DNA from 4 places in the Halobacillus sp. B23F22_5 genome. Region 4 is predicted to be linked to each of the others. Evidence: riboswitches for the same ligand, from Rfam matches in the RefSeq annotation. Region 4 holds a riboswitch; each other region holds the start of a gene.

Evidence for each region. Region 4 has a riboswitch for thiamine pyrophosphate ahead of thiW (energy coupling factor transporter S component ThiW). Riboswitches for the same ligand answer to the same signal wherever they lie in the genome.
Region 1: linked by a shared signal. The riboswitch ahead of thiT (energy-coupled thiamine transporter ThiT) and the one ahead of thiW (energy coupling factor transporter S component ThiW) in region 4 are both predicted to bind thiamine pyrophosphate.
Region 2: linked by a shared signal. The riboswitch ahead of ACGTN9_RS16405 (YkoF family thiamine/hydroxymethylpyrimidine-binding protein) and the one ahead of thiW (energy coupling factor transporter S component ThiW) in region 4 are both predicted to bind thiamine pyrophosphate.
Region 3: linked by a shared signal. The riboswitch ahead of ACGTN9_RS10915 (thiamine phosphate synthase) and the one ahead of thiW (energy coupling factor transporter S component ThiW) in region 4 are both predicted to bind thiamine pyrophosphate.

What each region holds. Positions count from the first base shown of each region.
Region 1 is NZ_JBIEKI010000015.1:25,550-30,465, reverse strand. Features, by position in the region: gene ACGTN9_RS16295 (phospholipase D family protein) at 1-1,002, opposite strand, end outside; gene ACGTN9_RS16290 (hypothetical protein) at 999-1,136, opposite strand; gene thiT (energy-coupled thiamine transporter ThiT) at 1,224-1,835, opposite strand; TPP riboswitch at 1,925-2,028, opposite strand; gene ACGTN9_RS16280 (penicillin-binding transpeptidase domain-containing protein) at 2,099-4,111, opposite strand; gene ACGTN9_RS16275 (universal stress protein) at 4,353-4,778, opposite strand; gene ACGTN9_RS16270 (peptidoglycan recognition protein family protein) at 4,849-4,916, opposite strand, start outside.
Region 2 is NZ_JBIEKI010000015.1:46,584-51,499, forward strand. Features, by position in the region: gene ACGTN9_RS16385 (sulfurtransferase TusA family protein) at 1-346, shown strand, start outside; gene ACGTN9_RS16390 (MBL fold metallo-hydrolase) at 369-1,493, shown strand; gene ACGTN9_RS16395 (sulfurtransferase TusA family protein) at 1,551-1,778, shown strand; gene ACGTN9_RS16400 (sulfite exporter TauE/SafE family protein) at 1,871-2,650, shown strand; TPP riboswitch at 2,718-2,820, shown strand; gene ACGTN9_RS16405 (YkoF family thiamine/hydroxymethylpyrimidine-binding protein) at 2,910-3,515, shown strand; gene ACGTN9_RS16410 (ECF transporter S component) at 3,508-4,092, shown strand; gene ACGTN9_RS16415 (ABC transporter ATP-binding protein) at 4,079-4,916, shown strand, end outside.
Region 3 is NZ_JBIEKI010000006.1:123,068-127,983, reverse strand. Features, by position in the region: gene ACGTN9_RS10930 (thiazole synthase) at 1-538, opposite strand, end outside; gene thiS (sulfur carrier protein ThiS) at 535-738, opposite strand; gene thiO (glycine oxidase ThiO) at 722-1,855, opposite strand; gene ACGTN9_RS10915 (thiamine phosphate synthase) at 1,839-2,450, opposite strand; TPP riboswitch at 2,565-2,677, opposite strand; gene ACGTN9_RS10910 (3-hydroxyacyl-CoA dehydrogenase family protein) at 2,827-3,786, opposite strand; gene pyc (pyruvate carboxylase) at 3,808-4,916, opposite strand, start outside.
Region 4 is NZ_JBIEKI010000001.1:259,680-264,595, forward strand. Features, by position in the region: gene ACGTN9_RS01280 (Crp/Fnr family transcriptional regulator) at 1-52, opposite strand, end outside; gene ACGTN9_RS01285 (DMT family transporter) at 70-495, opposite strand; gene ACGTN9_RS01290 (disulfide oxidoreductase) at 654-1,076, opposite strand; gene ACGTN9_RS01295 (DsbA family protein) at 1,069-1,761, opposite strand; gene ACGTN9_RS01300 (sulfite exporter TauE/SafE family protein) at 1,979-2,695, shown strand; TPP riboswitch at 2,809-2,923, shown strand; gene thiW (energy coupling factor transporter S component ThiW) at 3,005-3,505, shown strand; TPP riboswitch at 3,523-3,626, shown strand; gene tenA (thiaminase II) at 3,694-4,383, shown strand; gene thiD (bifunctional hydroxymethylpyrimidine kinase/phosphomethylpyrimidine kinase) at 4,350-4,916, shown strand, end outside.

The DNA.
Region 1 (4,916 bases), on a different contig from region 4:
CCGATCAGCCAGGTAGTACATACCAAGCCAGACCTTATCATTTTCTGAAGCATTCTCTAAGTCAGCTAAAATCGCTTCATAAATTTTACGTTCAGTCAGAAACTGGGCATTGATGCTGCCGGTTTGTTCTTCAAACTGATAGCTTTCGATATCAGGATAATCGACTTCCTCCTCGGCGGAATAGTCGACGATCGCTTTTTCTGCTTCTAAAATATCTTTCTGTATCGGTCCTTTCATCTTGAACGCCACATTTTCATGATAACCACTGGCATCATGAGGGTTGGCGGTAGATACAATCGCCGCATCTTCTGTAACTATCAGCTTGCGGTGATTCGCCTTGATATTCATCATTTTCACATAAGAACGGAAGGTGATATCAGGAGCCTGTTTCGCCATCGGGTTGCCTATCCAGCCATCCCCTTTTTCCCCGAACCATTGGAAAAAGGTCCGGTAAACCGATGAATACAATGGATTAGAGTCCCTTAGTTCGCTCAGGCTGGTCATCACGACGTCCACATCATTCGCGCGCAGCCGCTCAATCGCTTCCGGCTGGTAGGAATTATAGACCGTATTGACCTGGTCGGTAATAAACACTGCCTTCAGGTCAGGATGCTTTTCTTTTTGCTTGATGATAGCATCAGCAAGCTCTTTTGATATTGGGGGAAATTCTCTCTTTCCATCTGTATAACCGTTGAACAGAAACATATCAATCACGACAAACTCTTCCGCCTCTCCGATCAGATCATTGATTTCCTGGAATATCTCGCGGTCATGGACGGTTTTGCCGTTTTCGTCCGGGTAGGTCAAATCGCGAAAGAATTCAACCTGTTTCATGTCGTGTACATTGCCTTCATAAGAGAGCCCTTCGGGTAATGTCTTATAGGAAGTATTGTAGAATATCACGCCGGATAACCATAGCACCACCGCTATGAATAGCCAGCTTCGTTTTTTCTTAAGTAATAATTTCATTCTGGTTTGGATGCGGGCGAATTTGTTTTTCACTTTTCCTGTTCCTCTACTTTTTCATAGCATGCATTACAGTACAATTGTTTATTCTCATAGAAACCATTCAAAAAGCCGTCCTCACAATAAACGCTTTTTCCGCACTTACTGCAGCGACCTACTAATTCTCTCATATTCCCTGCCCCCTTTTCTCCATCATACTATATACCCCCCTGATAAAAAGAAAAACCTTGCCAGAAATAATTGGCAAGGTTGATGATTTAATTCAATTGTTCCTTAGGTCTTGCTGCCGCCCGGTAGGAAGCCTGTTCCTGATCATTCAAAAGAATTCGCGGCTGTTTGTGGAATAAATATCCCAAGCCGAGCGCACTAATGATTGCTGCTGGCACCATATAAGAAGCATTGTATACTAACGAGTAAATCCATACATTTTCTGCATCGGTATATTCGGCAAAAAATACGACGCCTGCGATGAAGTGTCCGATGAACCGGAGTGTACTTCCAAGCAGTATACCGAGCGTTACATACGTGAAAAACTTCTTCGTATTATGGTTGATTAACGCCTGTTTGACTGTGTGAGCAAAAATACCGGCTAATCCTAACAGCGTGAACGCCAGCCCGTATTCAATAACCGCCTGCACCGGCGTCAAAATATAAGCCTGTCCGACGATGATCTGGAAAATCCCGTAAAGCAATCCGGTCAGCAGTCCACCTTTTAATCCCCAGCGGAACGCAATCAGAAAGACTGGCACCATCGCAAGCGACACCGAACCGCCCTGCGGCATTTTGAAAATCGGGATGAAGTCCAACAGTGTCGCAAGCGCTGCAAAAATCGCCACCTCTACCATAAATAACGTACGTTTGTTTCTCATGAGTCAATCACTCCCCTTGTTTTTTGGCAACAAAAAAAGCAATGCCAAGGGGGAAGCTTCCAGATGGACGGATTCCGTTTGCATTGCACCATCATAAAAGCCACCATTCCTACGCTAGTATTAACTAACAGGTTCGAAGGGTAAGGACACGAGCGCCCACTCTCAGCCAAATTCGGCTCCCCTTGGAAGGCTTTGAATCTATGCTTTTTTTGTACTGCATCTATTATAAAAAACTATCACAGATTTAGCAACAAGCGACCGGTTCATTCCATATTCCGGAATAATCCTGCGGCCTGTTTGACAACGTCCCCGCTTTTGGCATTTTCTTTCATCATTGCAAGTAATATATCCGTATTTTCGGTCGGATAAACGACAAACCAGCCGTTTTCCTTTCCTTCCTCATCTTTTGTACGTTTCAATTCAGCTGTCCCTGTCTTTCCGGATAATGAAGTTCCTGAAATGTTAGCAGCACGTGCCGTTCCTGCTTCATGAGCAACCACCTGGCGCAGCGCATTTTTAATGACATCATTGTATTGTGGGTCGGTCACACCCTCTTTCCAAATTTCCCGCGTGTTTTCACCTTTAACAATCGTAGGCTTCAACAAGTTACCTTCATTGAAAAATGGGGTATACGCTGTCGCGAGATGGATCAATGACATTTCCATTTGGCCCTGTCCATAGGCGGTGTTTGCCATCAGCAAATCATCGGAAAACGTATCTTCATTGGAAATCTGCGAGTTATATACAGGGTATTCGATCGGAATTTCCTGATTGAAACCAAACGATTCCAAGCCGGCACGGAAGGTTTCCTGTTCCATCTTCAAGGCTGTTCTTGCAAAGAAGATATTATCGGAGCGAATCAGTGCATTGGTGACATCGACAGGTCCATTAAATTCTGTGACCCGACTGATCTCATAATTACCCCAGGACCCATCTTCTTTTGCCCACGTTTTGCCATTAATGTCAATGGTTTCTTCTGGTGCGATGACACCATTACTCAATGCGATCGCCGCCGTAACCGGTTTGATGGTTGACCCTGGTGCAAAGGTATACATGGAACGGTTCAAGCTGGGCTGTCCTGTATCATCAAGCTCTTTGGTCGTACCATAAACCCTCAGGTTCGGATCGATAGCGGGAGAACTGACCAGTGCCAGTGTTTCACCAGTAGTCGGGTGGATGGCCGCCGCAGCCCCTGCTTTTCCTTCATAAGATTGATAGATTTTCTTCTGGAGCTCAGCGTCTATCGTAAGATGTACATCCTCCCCATGTTCTACTGGAGTTTCAGCGATGGTTGTGGTTCCTTCCTCCGATTTAGCATAAATAGTGACTCCAGGGGACCCGCTTAAGGTGTCTTCCATCTTTCCTTCCAGCCCGCCATGACCAATCATGCTATTGGCATGATATTTTTCGTCATCCAATTCTTCTAAATCCTCGGCAGTCACCTGGCGGATATAGCCAGTCAGATGGGCGGCTGCTTCTCCATAAGGGTAGTCCCGTCCGGTGGTTGCCTGGGTAGAGACAGGTTCCATGGCAACCAGTTTTTCTATTCTCTCCTTCTCATCTGCGGGTATCTTTTTCAGTGGTACGAATTGACCCGGGTTTTTTTGTACCCAGCCGGCACTCAACTTTTTATCAATATCTTCTACAGCCATATCCAGGAGTTCGGAAATCTTCTGTTTCATCTCTGCTTCCTCTTCCCCAAGCTGTTCCGGAATCACACCGATGTTCAGAAATTCAGCATTAATGACCAGACCGTTGCCATTGCGATCGTAAATTTCTCCTCTGACAGGATTCTTAGTGGATAGTCCTACTTCCTGGCCCTCAGCTATCTCCGGAAAAATGAATCCCGGGTTCCAGTTGACATACCAGTTTTCTTTCGTTTCACCGTCTGCTTCCCGTTCTTCTTTCGTCAGCGTCGCCTCATAATCAAATTCGATGTCACCTGCAACCGATGTCATCGAAACTTTGAAGGGAATGGTTTCTTCTGTCTTCTCCTTATCCTCTTCCTCTTCTTCCTCTTTCTGCTCAAAGGTCACTTCTACATCTTTAATAGAAAAATCCTGATAGATTTTTTTAAAGCGATCGACCGCTTCTTCTTTTGTATAATGTTCTTTAGAGGAAGCAGCAGTCATGTCGTACATTTCTTCAAACTTCTGATCCTGCCATAAATTTATGTATTTAGTAAAACGCTCTTCCGCCGTAGGCTCATCTTTATTACTGCATGCCGCTGTAATGATCAATAAAATAATCATCAGGGCACCTGATAATTTCCTCATAATATCCTCCTTTTGGAAAGTTATTAGCTCTTTTATCTTATCATATCTGCATCTAATTCAGGAATCAGCCGTTTGGAATTATCGCTGAGTCAAAGGTCATACACGTATGGTGCCTGGAAAGTAAGTCGATTCCCTTTTCTATTCGTATTCCAGGCTAGGTTAAAAGATGTTGCCGTTTGTTTCTATGAAACAAATAAAAAAACCTTCCTTGTATGCCAAGGAAGGCGGGTGATTGTTTTTATTAAGGAACAACGGTGACTGGCACATCAGCCGTATGCAGGACGCTATAACTGATGCTTCCTAATACAGAACCTTTCACTCGACCGAGACCACGGGAACCCATGATGATGCCTTTCACTTTTTCCTTTCGTGCCAAACGGCAGATTTCATCACTGGCTATACCGATCAACATCACTTTTTCTACCGGCACATCACTATTTGACAATAGCGGTTCGGTAGCCTGGAATGCTTCATCTGCCATTTCCTGCTGGTACTCTTTAATTTGCTCTTTCGTAATAAACCTGCGGATATTATGTGTATTATATTCAGGCTGTACGTGCACAAGTAAAATTCCACTGCCAGTTTCTTTTGCATGCTCAATCGCATATTCTAAAGCCCGCAAGGAATGTTCGGAACCGTCTACCGGTACTAAATATTTTTGCTTCATCAATTCCAGCCCCTTTCCACACTCTCTAACCATACTGTCCGTTTATACTTCTATTATACCATGAAAGTATTCACCCTCCGCTTTCAACTTTGACATATTTAGGGCTCGCGGTAATGTAATATACATCCCCTTTGCTGT
Region 2 (4,916 bases), on a different contig from region 4:
CCATTATGTACGCAAAAGTACAGACTCAGAAAATAAGCCAGAGAAAAAACATGACCAGGTCGTTTCCAATGAAGATTTGGAAAGCAAACTGAGTGACGATATTACTGTACTTGATGTCCGTGAACCAGCGGAATATGAATTCGGCCACATTCCTGGCGCCGTATCTGTACCGCTTGGAGAAATCGATGAAAAAGCGGATGAAATCGAAAAAGATAAAGATGTCTATGTCATCTGCCGTACAGGAAGCAGAAGTGACATGGCAGCTCAGAAACTTGCAGAAAAAGGCTACAACGTATATAACGTAACGCCAGGCATGAAAGACTGGAACGGAAACGTAGAAAAATAAATCATTAATTGGAGGGGTATCAATGCCAAAAGCAATGAATGCACAAGAAATTGCACGCAAAGTTATTGATAAAGAAGAATTGTTCATTCTGGATGTTCGTAACCAAAAAGAATTCGCAGACTGGAAAATCGAAGGTGACAGTGTAGAAGTCATTAATGTACCTTACTTTGATCTACTAGATGGCGTAGAAAGCATCATGGATAAACTTCCAAACGAAAACGTACTGGTCGTTTGTGCAAAAGAAGGATCTTCCATGATGGTTGCCGACCTGCTTGAAGAAGCTGGCGTGAAAGGAGTTTCTTACTTGAAAGGCGGTATGAAAGCCTGGAGTGAGTACCTGGAGCCGGTTAAAGTAGGCGACATTTCTGATGGCGGTGAACTATACCAGTTCGTACGTCTGGGTAAAGGCTGCCTATCTTATATGGTTGTCTCTGATGGCGAAGCAATGGTCATCGACTCCAACCGTATGATCCAGCCTTACCTTGATTTTGCAAAAGAAAAGAATGCGAAAATCGTTCAGGTGGCAGACACTCACCTGCACGCAGACCACATTTCCGGCGGTCGTGCGCTTCGTGAAGAAACTGGTGCACAATACTGGTTGCCACCGAAAGACGCAACAGAAGTTCAATTCGATTACAACAAGCTTGAAGACGGCAATGAAATTACTGTCGGTACGACTAAGGTTGCTGCTCAGGCAGTATATTCACCAGGACACACCATCGGATCTACTTCTTTCATCGTCGACAACAAATACTTGTTGACTGGTGACATTCTATTCGTAGAATCTATCGGTCGTCCTGACCTTGCCGGTCTTGCAGAAGATTGGGTTGGCGACTTGCGTGAGACACTTTACAGCCGTTACAAAGAACTTTCAGATGACTTGGAAGTGCTGCCAGCTCACTTCGCTAACATGAGTGAAGTACAGGATGATGGAAAAGTATCAGCACCTCTTGGTGAACTTTACAAAGTGAACACTGGCTTGAATGTGGAAGACGAAGGTGAATTCCGTAAGATGGTTACAGAAAACCTTCCACCACAACCAAACGCATACCAGGAAATTCGCCAAGTGAACATGGGTAAACTAACGCCTGAAGAAGAAGAAAAGCGTGAAATGGAAATCGGACCAAACCGCTGCGCGGTATCCTAATGGGCTGCCCCATTTTAGTGGGGCTCCCGGTTAATTTTAAAAAAGGAGTGTATCAAAATGGAAGCAAATAAAGTACTAGATGCAAAAGGTCTGGCATGCCCAATGCCAATCGTAAAGACGAAAAAAGCGATGGATGAATTGAACAGCGGAGATATTCTTGAAATCCACGCTACAGACAAAGGTGCAAAAGCAGACTTAGCAGCCTGGACAGATTCCAGCGGACACGAACTTGTCGACCAGCAAGAAGAAGACGAAGTTCTTAAGTTCTGGATCAAGAAAGGCTAAAAGATAAAAAGGGGGGACAGACATTCCGGTAAACGGATGGCTGTCCCCTTCCAATTGGTAAGGCTTTCAAAGAGATAAAGGGAGGAAGAAAAATGGATTTATGGTTTTACGTCACGATTTTTATCATCGGTTTTGCAGGTTCATATGTATCAGGAATGGTAGGAATCGGCGGATCAATTATTAAATACCCAATGCTCTTATATATACCGCCTATGTTAGGTTTCGCTGCATTCACTGCCCATGAAGTTTCAGGAATCAGTGCAGTGCAAGTGTTTTTTGCCACTATTGCCGGTGCCTGGGCTTACCGTAAAGGTGGCTACTTGAACAAAGACTTGATTATTTATATGGGTGTAAGTATTCTGGTTGGTAGTTTCATCGGAAGTTATGGCTCCCGTTTCATGACGGAAGAAGGCATTCAAATCGTATATGGTATTTTAGCCTTGACTGCCGCGGTCATGATGTTCATTCCTAGAAAGAACAACGATGACATTCCACCTGATCAGGTGACATTCAGTAAAATGGTTGCAGCTGTTTCTGCTTTCATCGTTGGTGTAGCGGCAGGTATTGTCGGTGCTGCTGGTGCATTCCTGCTGGTTCCAATTATGTTGACGGTGCTTAAAATACCAACCCGTGTTACCATCGCAACTTCCCTGGCAATAACCTTCATTTCTTCGATCGGTTCCACTGTCGGTAAAGTGATGACCGGTCAGGTCGTTCTTGTACCAGCGATTATCATGATTATTGCCAGTCTGATCGCATCTCCACTTGGAGCAAAAGCAGGTCAGAAAGTGAATACCAAGTTATTACAAGGTATCCTTGCTGCTTTAATTGTCGGAACAGCCATTAAAATCTGGTGGGACGTATTACTGTAAAATAGATGTTTACAAAGTTTTGGAAATCTATTAAGCTACTAATAGATGAAAAAACTGCATAGCACGATTGAAGCACTAGGGGTGCGATTGAGCTGAGAGGAGTCACAAGACTCTGACCCTTAGAACCCGAACTGGATAATACCAGCGTGGGGAAGTGCAGAGATAAGGTGACACGAATCATTTTTATCAACAATAACCTTTGAACTGCATTCCCCGTGGATGCAGTTTTTTTGTTGTATAAAAAAGGAGGGGAATGTTCGTGTCCAATAAAGTATGTAAAGGAACAAGCAGAATTGCCGGGTGCCGCTTTTCGGTACACCCGATGACGGATGATTTCGTGAATGTCATTTTATCGGCTCTTGAGGAAGTCGATACCTCAAAGGTCTGGTTAGAGACGGATGATGTCAGCACGTGTGTGAGAGGGAAGATTCCGCATGTGTTCGATGTTACCGAAGCTATTTTTTCCCATGCTGCAAAGACTGGCCACCATGTAGCTTTTTCAGGAACTTTTTCTATCGGCTGCCCGGGTGATACGGATGGCGATGTCTATATGGCAGAAGACGATCGTAAATTAAACACCCCAACAGCGATAAACCAATATGCCGCTTGTGATTTTGCGCTGTATCCGCTTGGGTCTGACCGTTACATGGATCAGATTATGGAACAAATCGAAGCTGCCAAACAAAGAGGACTAACTGTCGAGGGTATCCACTATGCTACCAAGCTGAAAGGAGAAGCGGCTGACATTTTTACTACACTTGAAAACGCCTTCACGTCAACCCAGGAACATAACGATCATGTTGTGATGACGGCGTCCATTTCTGCGAACAGTCCATCCCATCAAAAGGGGGAAGACGATGAATAAGTGGAAAATGAGAGAAATAGTTGTCATGTCTGTACTTTCCGTTGTATTCGCAGTCGTTTATTTAGCGTTTCTTCCTGTCGGAAAGTTGCTGGTCGGATTTTTCGGTCCGATCGGTTACGATTTGATTTTTGGTATTTGGTTCATCATCTCCATTATCGCTGCCTATATTATCCGAAAGCCGGGCGCCGCATTTTTATCTGAAACGATTGCCGCCATTATTGAAGTAATGCTGGGGAATGCTGTCGGACCGATGCTGATCATTTCAGGGATGATCCAGGGACTAGGGGCTGAAGCGGTATTTGCCGCAACCAGATACCGGATGTACCACGTATGGGTGTTAATGGCCGCAGGGATGGGGTCAGCTGTGTTCAGTTTTGTCTGGGGCTACTTCCTGTCTGGCTATGCAGCACTTGCAACCACCTACGTTGCCGCCATGTTCATTGCCCGTTTGGTCAGTGGTGCAGTCATCGCCGGCCTGCTTGGAAAAGCAATCAGCGATGCGCTTGCGAAAACTGGCGTGCTGTACAACTTTGAGCTTGGCAAAGAGCATAGGAGAAATAAACATGGCGCCGCATGATAAACCTTTAGTGGAAGTGAATCAGCTCACATTACATTATGAAGAGACCAAATCTCCGACATTGAGCGGGATTGATTTTTGCTTATCTCACGGGGAAACTGCGCTGCTCCTTGGGCCAAGTGGGTGTGGGAAAAGCACGTTGACGTATTGCCTGAATGGTTTATACCCAGGGGAACTGGATGGAACTATGAAGGGCGAACGCTATTATCAAGGAGTGCCTTATGAAAAATTCGAAGCAGGTGAACTGAGCCAGCGGGTTGGAGTGGTTTTTCAGGATCCGGAAAGCCAGTTTTGTATGCTGACCGTCGAAGATGAAATAGCTTTCGGTTTGGAAAATTTGAAAACTGCTCCTGAGATAATCAGGGAAAAGGTGGATTGGGCTCTTGAAATGGTCGGTTTAGCAGAGGTGAAGAAAGCGGAAATCTCCACTTTATCCGGAGGGATGAAACAAAAATTAGCCCTGGCCTGTGTATTAGCCATGGAGCCTGAACTGTTGATTTTGGATGAACCGACTTCCTTGCTCGACCCACATGCCAGGCGTTCGTTTATTGAAACAGTAGTTACGTTGCAAAAAGAAAATGATTTCGCGTTATTAATTATCGAACATAATTTAGATGAATGGCTACCTTATGGCGATCGCTGTCTATTGATGAATCGTCACGGAAGAATATTTTATGATGGATCGATCGCTCAAGGTTTTTATCAACATTATGAAACCATCAGAAGCGAGGGGATTTGGATGCCTGAGCTTTTCCGGACAGCTCAGGAGTTGAGTGATCAAGGCTTGATCGAACTCTACGGGGAATATCCTGTCCATCTGGAAT
Region 3 (4,916 bases), on a different contig from region 4:
GGATTTCCGACTGTTCCATGATGAATTGCAGGTTCATCTCATTGATGATTCCCCGTCCGGAACCGATTGGAGAAGCCCCTGGCATAATGGCATGAATGCCTGCTTCCTCTAATCGCTTCGCTAACACGACATCGTCCGAGGTATACGTGAGTACAGTGAATCCTTCCTCTAACAGCTGTACGGAAGCTTTCATCGTTTCAAACGGATCTGGTAATAGTGTCTTGTCACAGCCAATGACTTCGACTTTGATCATGTCACATAAACCGGAGGCACGGGCAAGGCGTGCGATTCTGACTGCTTCTTCCGCTGTCTTGGCACCAGCCGTGTTCGGAAGCAGGCTGTATTTTTCAAGGTCTAACTCTTCCAGCAGGTTTGGTTCATCTTTATCAAAAATATCCATTCTTCTCACAGCAAACGTTAGAATTTCCGTTTCCGAAGCGGCCACCGCCTCTTTTTGTACCGCAAAACTCGGATATTTCCCTGTGCCCAGCATCAATCTTGAACGAAATGTATTTTCACCAATCGTTAACATGTTCATCCTCCTCCAACAAAATGTACGATTTCAATCCTGTCTCCGTCAGCAAGCGTCGTTTGTTCATAATTCCCTTTAGGTACAATTTCTTTATTGTGCTCCACCACGGAAATCTTTTTCTTGATGTCATAGGAATCAAGCAAATCCGATACCGTGGTGACGTTACCAGGTAAATCAATGCTTTTTCCATTAAGATGAATATTCATAATTGGATGCTCCTTTCCTATCCAGGCGTTCCGGTGAAAGCAACTCCCGGAAAGCCTGGTGTACGTCTTGCTTCGTGATCAGATCTTTCATCATCTGCCCCGTAGCAGGCGCTAGTAGAATGCCATTTCGATAATGCCCGGTAGCAAAGTAGAATCCCGTGAGTGTCGGGTGCTCCCCGATAATCGGCAAACCATCGACAGACCCCGGCCGTACTCCTGACCAGAATTCCTGCATCGGTTCTTCTTTCAGGTTTGGAAAAACAGCAAACACACGATTCATCAAATCTGCCAATCCTCCTGCCGTTGTATCAGAACTTAATTCATTAGGCCTGGACGTCGCTCCTACGATATAACGCCCATCCGGTTTAGGAACAATATAAAAATCCTTAAAGAACAAGGCTTCCTTAAAATAATGCCGGCTTGGTTTAATCGAAAAGCATTCCCCCTTCACAGGTACGATCGGGTCATCTATTCCTGCCGCTTTAAACCATCGCCCACTGTCCGCTCCAGAAGCAGCCACGACCTGGCTTGCTGTTACAGAAGCATTTTCTAATTGGACAGTGAAAATATCATCTGTTTTTGTCACCCCAACGACACTCGTGTTTTCCAGTAAGTCGCCGCCATATACAAAAGCCGCCCGCTTCAACGCTTCACACGTGGCTATTGGTTCGACATGGCCATCCCTGGTCATATATAATGCCCCGGAAACCTCTGGCGGTAGAGCAGGAACTTTATCCCTTACCTGTTCTGTTTCCAGCCATTCCAGGCTGGTAAAGGCATGCTTTTTCTCCAACAGCTCTTGTTTATGGACTTCATCCATCGCGACTTCCATCATTCCAAACGGAGAAAGCCCGATATCGATTGCTGTTAATTCATGAAGTTCTTTCCTTAAGCCCTGATATAAATCTCTGCTTTCTTCACAAAATTGATGATAGGCGCCTGATGCCTGGTGCTCCGTATGAACACCAAGCATCCCTGCGGCTGCTTTCGTAGCTTTGTTGCCACTCACCTGCTTGTCGATGACGACAGCGTGGACTCCGCTCTTGTTTAAATAGTAGGAAATTGAATGACCGATGATGCCACCGCCAATAATCACCACATCATAATATTCCTTCATGAATCGTTAGCTCCTTTACATACCGTTTTACAGCTTTAAGCGGTTGTGCATCCTCGAATATCCCTGACATGACAGCAACTCCCGCCGCTCCTGCTTCCAGTATTTCCTGTAGTCTAGCGGGAGTGATGCCACCAATCGCGATCACAGGAATATCAATCGAAGAAGTGATAGCTTCAAGCTCCTCGATGCCCCTTGGCTCCATTCCTTTTTTGCTGTTCGTAGCATAAACATGACCAAACATCACATAATCGGCACCTTCCTCCTCCGCCTGTCTTGCCGCTTGAAGCGAATGTACCGAAACCCCGACCTTCATAGAAGAAGAAGCCTGTTTCACCTTTTTTACCCCGGAGCCCTTTTCTTTGAGATGAAGATTCGGAACACCGGTCTTGCAGGCAACGTCTAGTCGACTATGAATACAAAGCTTGTCCCTATCAATCCCACTTGCGATTAACTTCTCCACCATTAACTGATAGTCAACCTCAGCCATGTGAGGTTCTCTTAAAATAATGGAATCTACCAATGGAGCAAATTCCTCAATGACCGCTGCCAACGGCCCCGCTTCCAGCCTTCCATTCGCCACTGCCACAAGTTTCATACCAGCACACCCTTTTTAGGCACAAAAAATACCACTTCCCCCGGAGGAAAAGTGGTATGTCCCATTTACTTTAGTTGACCATCATAAAAGAAACATAGATTTGCTCTTTCAAGACGCCCATCGTCGTCACTTTCCTCCGCTGGTGTTTCAAGCCAGATCAGGTTCAGAGGGTCCCAAAGTTATACTTTGATCTCAGCCTTTAAGGAAAGGCACCCCTAGTGAATATTTTTATGCAGTTTTTGGTAAACGCTTCATTTCTTACTTTACATTAATTTCATAGAATCGTCTAGTTAATTTTCTGATTTTTCCGAGTACATTAGTCATTTCTTTTTTGCCATTTTCCCTTTACAACTCCCAAATAGAGCTTCGAAATGCATCACGAAAACGAGTTTATATTATGCTGATCACTTTTTTGCTGTAATAATTTCAGGAGCTCCAGAAAACGGTCGTCCCGTGTATGAATGGCTTGTTCACCATGATCATCATATTCGTAAAAACCTTTATTCGTTCTAATCCCAAACCGTTCATTTTCCACCATTTCATTTAAAAAGGAAGGAACTTCTCTTGTGTTAGATAGATCTTCTAATATCTTTCCAACCATGGCTTGTGTTGTTTGCAGGCCGGCTAAATCCTGACTTTCCATCGGTCCGCAGAAAGCCCATTTAAAGCCCATGCTCCCTTTCATGGCTATATCAATATCTTCTGCCGTAGCCACTCCCTCTTCCATTAAGTGGAACGCTTCGCGAAGCATAGCTACTTGAACGCGGTTGACGATAAAACCAGATATTTCTTTTTTTAAAACTACTGGATTTTTTCCGATTTCTTTCATTAGATCATACGTTGTATCTACCACATGTTCCTGTGTTTTCTCTCCTTTAACAATCTCCACAATTGGAACCAGTTGTGGCGGGTTGAAAAAGTGAGTAATGACAAACCTTTCCGGATGCTTCGCTTTTTGAGTTAATTCCTCGAGTGGGAAAGTGGAAGTGTTAGAAGAAATAATCGTATCGTCTGAGACAATACGTTCAATAACTTCGTAAGTCTCGAGTTTCTTTTCAAGATCTTCCGGAATGGATTCAAAAATAAAGTCAGCACCTGGGATCGCTTCATGTAAATCTGTGGTATACGTAATACGGGCTAACGTCTGGTGCATTTCGTTTTCCGTCAGCATCTCTTTTTCAACCATAATTTTTAAGCTATTCGTCATAAGTGCTCTTGCATCTTTCAATGATGACTCGCGTCTGGCCCGGATTTTTACATTTTTTCCTGCCTGGGCAAATAATTGAGCGGCACCATGCCCCATAACACCCGCTCCAAGTACCGTGATATTTTTCATCATTTCACTCCCCTTCTTGTATTATTCGAATTCAATCATTAAATCGCCTACATGAATGGCTTCATTACTTTCCACATAGATATCCTTGATTTTTCCATCAAAAGGAGCCTGGACGGTGGTTTCCATCTTCATTGCTTCCGTGATCATTAAATGATCTCCTTTTTTCACCTGTTCCTCTTTTCCTGATAGAACCTTGATAACTGTTCCTGGCATCGTTGCACCGATGTGTTTATTATTCGATTTATCTGCTTTCGGACGCGCCTGGACAGTGGCTTTGACGTTTTCGTCCTTGACGACTACCTCACGTGGCTGACCGTTCAGCTCAAAGAATACGGTTCTTGTTCCGTCTACTTGCGGCTCACCAATAGAAATCAATTTGACGATCAGCGTCTTCCCTTGCTCAATATCCAGCTCGATTTCTTCTCCAAGTCTCATCCCATAGAAGAAAGTAGGGGTATCCAAAACGGACACATCGCCATATTGCTCGATGAATTTTTGATGATCCATGAACACTTTTGGATACAGCGCATAGCTGATCATATCAAAACTAGTGACTTGTCGATCAAGGGAATGGAACAGGGTTTCTTTCAGGTTATGGAAGTCAACAGGCTCCAGCAGTTCACCTGGACGTACATTAATCGGCTCGCGTCCTTTCAGGATGATGCGCTGCAGTTCGGCAGGAAATCCGCCATATGGCTGACCCAGGTACCCTTGGAAAAACTCTACTACACTATCCGGGAAGTCCAGTGATTCCCCTTTTTCATAAATATCGTCCTCATTCAATTCATTTTGGACCATATAAAGGGCCATGTCCCCGACAATTTTTGACGATGGAGTCACTTTGACAATATCTCCGAACATATCGTTGACGCGACGATACATGGTCTTCACTTCGTCCCAGCGTGAGCCAAGCCCGACTGCTTTCGCCTGCTGCTGAAGATTACTGTACTGCCCTCCAGGCATTTCATGTTCATATACCTCTGTGTGCGGAGCGTTCATGCCGCTTTCAAAGTCCTGATAATATTTTCTTGTATCCTCCCAGTAGCGCCCCAGTTTTTCGTAAGCGCTAATATCAACGTTCGGCTTTCTTTCATATCCTTCTAAAGCGTAGTATAGGCTGCTGGCACTCG
Region 4 (4,916 bases):
GTTCATAACGCTCAAGGTAGTAGTTTAAATCAAATGCTTCTATTTCTTTCACCGTATAAACACCTTCTTTTACAATTGGAAAAGGACAACTCCGGCGAGCATCATCATAAGTCCAAGGCCTTGCCGCAACGTGACAGGTATTTTCTTCTCCCCGAACCATCCGCGTGACTCTATGATAAATGCCATTGCTATCTGTGACACAAGTAGGATAGCGATGGCTGCTGCGGGGCCGATTCTATGAATCGCTGTCAATTCTGAGAAAACGACAATGACACCGAATGATCCTCCAATTAAATAAAGAAATGGAACTTTTTTAAAGCTTTTTCCTTTACCATCTCTTACTTTCATATAAATAATGATGGCGATGGTGAAGGCTACGATATGAACCATTACCGTTGTGTGCCACCCGCCAATCGCATCACTCATTCTTGCGTTAAAGATACCTTGCATCGTGATGCACAGTCCTCCAAGCAGTGAAAATAAAGCACCTTTCATCTTTCATCCTCCTATTCTGCATTTATTTAAAAGGAAGATGAAAATTTTTGAAAGGACATATGTCCTAACCAATGTCACTCATACAAGAAAGCTTTCCCCTTTTCATCATAAAAATAAGCTCAGAGCGTGTGAATCCAGCTCTAAGCTTATTGGTCAGCTTATTTCTTTCGTGCGGCGAACAAAAAAATCGTTATCAGCGTAAATGCGGTCAATGCCAGAAAAGGAATCGTGATAAAACCCAGCCAGTTGATATATTCCGCACTGCATGGCACGCCACCGACACATGGTTTAATGCTCGCAAAACCCGGAACTTTTTGTTCCATATAATGAAAAATGGAAACGAGCCCGCCTATGATAGAGAGCGGCAGCGCATATATGACGATACTGCGGTCATTCAGGAAAGTCGCAATTCCCAGGATGATGCTGAGCGGGTACATGAATATCCGCTGTACCCAGCATAATTCACAAGGAATGAATTCCCTTATTTCACTAAAATAGAGACTCCCTAATGTAGCGATGACAGCAGCCAGCCATGCAATGTAAAGTGCAACATGCTGTCTGCTACTTTTCCGTTTACTCATTGCTATCTTCAATCGCTTTTTCAATTTTATTGGAAATCTCTTCATAGTTGAATGGGTCTTCCACCATTTCACCATTAATCATTACTGTAGGTGTAACTTGAACTCCATGTTCTTTGACGAGCGTATCATCTTTTTGGACTTCCTGCTGAATTTCTTCCGATTTCATATCCTGTTTCATTTGTTCGATATCAATCGATGGGACACTTTCTTCAGCTGTTTCCACAATCTTTTCTTCTGTCAGCCAGCCTTCCTGGTGTTCTTCTGGCTGGGCCGCATATAATTGCTTGCTGAAGTCCCAAAATTTTTCCGGAGTCTGTTTATAAACGGCTTCTGCTGCGGAAGAAGCCAATTCAGAATCTTCCCCGTGAAAGAGGACGTTGACATAAGTCAAATTAGCATCGCCTGAATCAATATAATCTTGTTTCAATAATGGAAAGACCTGGTCGCTCCATACTTTACATGCTGGGCAAAGATAGTCGCCGAATTCGACGATTTCCACCGGTGCATCGGATTCACCAATGGTCGGTTGGCCCTCTGTAGAGATAGAATCTCCAGAAGAAGCCGTATTGCTTTCACTTCCGCTATTGTTTTTACTATCTAATACGACAAAAGCAGCTACAAGTCCAATGACAACTACAGTTAAAATGACAACGAATTTCATCGAGCCTTTATTATTTTCAGCCATGGTTACACTCCTATATGTATTTTAAGTTAGCAATCGCAACGCTTGATAATATCAACATGTTATCATAAAAGGAAGATCAAATAGAAAAGATTTTCTTGATATTTTTTGACAATCTTATTAAATTATATACTTTCTCAGCTTTCCTGAAAAGCTTAGAGATTTCACTACTTAATAGGACGACCATGGATTGTTATCGGTATTAAACAGAGGTGTTTATTTGGATTCTATTTTTTTATTTATTGTCATCATTTTATTAGCTTCCATTTTACAAACCAGTACAGGTTTCGGCTTTTCGATCATGGCTACACCGTTTTTATTATTATTGTTCGCTCCCAGGGAAGCGATTCAGATCAATCTGGCTCTTTCACTGGTCATTTCCAGTGTCTTGATTATGAAAATCCGTCATGATGTCGATACAGGAATTTTAAAAAGGTTCATCATCGGCAGTAGTGCCGGACTTCCGATTGGCATCCTCATCTTTCTTTTGGCAGACATGACCAAGTTAAAGCTCGGTATCAGTATCGTTATCCTGGTGCTTACAATTCTTTTGATCTTCCAATTCCGGACTCATCAGTCTTTGCGTAGAGACTTTATCGCAGGAGGTATATCGGGAGCGATGACCACCAGTATCGGAATGCCTGGACCACCACTCCTGCTGTATTTTTCCGGTACGGATACGAAGAAGGAAAAGTTGAGAGCAACTACGCTCGCTTTCTACTTATTCATTTATTTCGTGAGCCTGCTGATTCAAGTGGTTTTTGCGGGCACGAACATCGAAGTATGGAAGGCTGGCGGATTAGCCTTGCCTGTGGTACTGGCTGGACTTGTTTTGGGCCAATTATTGTTTCAATGGATCAACCAGCGTTTATTTCAGCTATTCATGTACATGATTTTGTTATTCACCGGGCTCTATTTGCTGCTTGAGAGTTTTTAAATCTATCAAAGCATACGTGTGCAGGCTTTATTTTCAAAAATTTATCATAGAGAAGTGGAAGAGCTTCCTATACTTTGTTATGATGAAATGGAAACATCAAATTAAATATATGAAACAACTACTAGGGGTGCCCTGAATGGTGGGCTGAGAGGAAAGCGCGTGAAGCTTTCCGACTCTTATGGACCTGATCTGGTTAATACCAGCGGAGGGAAGTAGTCGGAAGATACGTCTATTTTCTTTTAACCTACCAAGCCAGGTCCCATGAGGATCTGGCTTTTTTAGTGCGCTCTTGGAGAAAGGAGGGGAGAAATGAATCGTACGCGTCTGCTTACGACAATGGCTGTATTTGTAGCAATTGGCACCATGGGAGCACAGCTGCTCTGGTTTCCGGCAGGGATAGCTAAAGCTTACCCAGTCCAGCATGCAGTCAATGTGATGGCGGCTGTAACGCTCGGACCACTGCCGGCGGTGGTCATTGCGTTTATGATCGGCGTTTTGCGTAATCTGCTTGGAATCGGCACTTTGCTGGCCTTTCCGGGCGGCATGGTCGGCGCATTTTTAGCTGGCTATCTATACAAGAAGCTGGGCAGAAAAGCCTGGGCTGCCGTTGGCGAGGTTGTGGGGACTGGAGTAATTGGCGCTTTGTTTGCCGTCCCTTTTGCCAATGTGCTGATGGGAAGTGCGGTTGGAGCTTTGTTTTTTATTCCATCATTTCTGGTCAGCAGTATTACTGGTGCTGTAATCGGCTGGCTGGTCGTCGTCAAAATCAAACAAGAACAATTATTGCCTAATACAAGAAGAGTTTCATAGTGTTTAACTTTTTAACGGAAAACTACTAGGGGCGCGTACAGCTGAGATAAGGAATGATTTCCTTTGTCCCTTGGAACCTGATCTGGATAATGCCAGCGCAGGGAAGTAGTAGAGGACCAACTTCACCACCCTCTATCTTTCTACTTTTATTCCCCTAGTAGCTTCCTAACTATTAAAGGAGGCTTACCATGACTTTTTCAAACGACTTAAGAAAAGAAAACGATGATATTTTTCGAAAGATATTCAGCCATCCATTTGTGGTCGGTATAGGAAAAGGAGACGTGCCAAAAGAGGCCCTGGAGCACTATATCAAAGCAGACTTTGAGTACTTGAATGCGTTCATGCATATCTATGGCATAGCCGTCTCCAAATCAGGCAATAGAGATGATATCTCACTCTTCAATGACCAGATAGGCTTTGTATTGAACAGTGAAACCCATCCCCATCATAACTTTTGTGAGCAGGCTGGGGTGAAATATGAAGACATGCAAGGATACCCGCTGCCACCAACGGCGGACCACTATATCAAGCACATGATGTACCATGCCCATACCGGAAACTTAGGCGAAATCCTATGTGCGTTGCTTCCTTGTCCGTGGACATATTTAGAAATCGGTCAGGTGTTGACGGGTCAATACGAGCCGAACGGTAGCCATCCGTTTTATCCATGGATCAAATTCTACGCGGATGCTGAGATGAGAGGGCTGACAGGAAAGCTGCGTAACCGCCTGGATGAACTGGCAGAAGAAGTATCTGAAAAACAACGCACCCGTATGAAAGAAGCATTCCGGAAGAGTTGTCAACTTGAGTTGGCTTTTTGGGAAATGGCCTATACGTGTGAAGAATGGCCGGTACAGAAAGTGGTGACACAGCGATGAGCAGACCAATCCCATGTGCACTGACCATAGCGGGCAGCGATTCAAGTGGAGGAGCGGGCATACAGGCTGATTTGAAAACTTTTCAAGAACTGAAGAGCTATGGCATGTCTGTCATCACTTCTGTCACCGCTCAAAATACAACTGGTGTGCAAGGAGTCCATCATTTGCCACCGTCGATAATAAAACAACAGCTTGAAGCGATACGAGCAGATATGCCGATCCATGCGCTCAAAACAGGCATGATTGCAGATATCCATATGATGAAAGTGGTCGCAGAAGCGATACCCCGCTTCCAGACTCCTTATGTCATGGATCCTGTGATGGTAGCGACAAGCGGCGATGTATTGATGGAAAGCGAAGCTCGTTTTTATTTACGGGAGCATTTGCTTCCTTTGACAACCCTGGTGACACCAAATATACCTGAAGCGGAAATGATTACGGAAGAAAACATCGAATCGTCAGCCGATATGGAAGCTTCCGCTGAACACATCGTGCATGGCTTCGGTGCAGGAGCGGCACTTATTAAAGGCGGT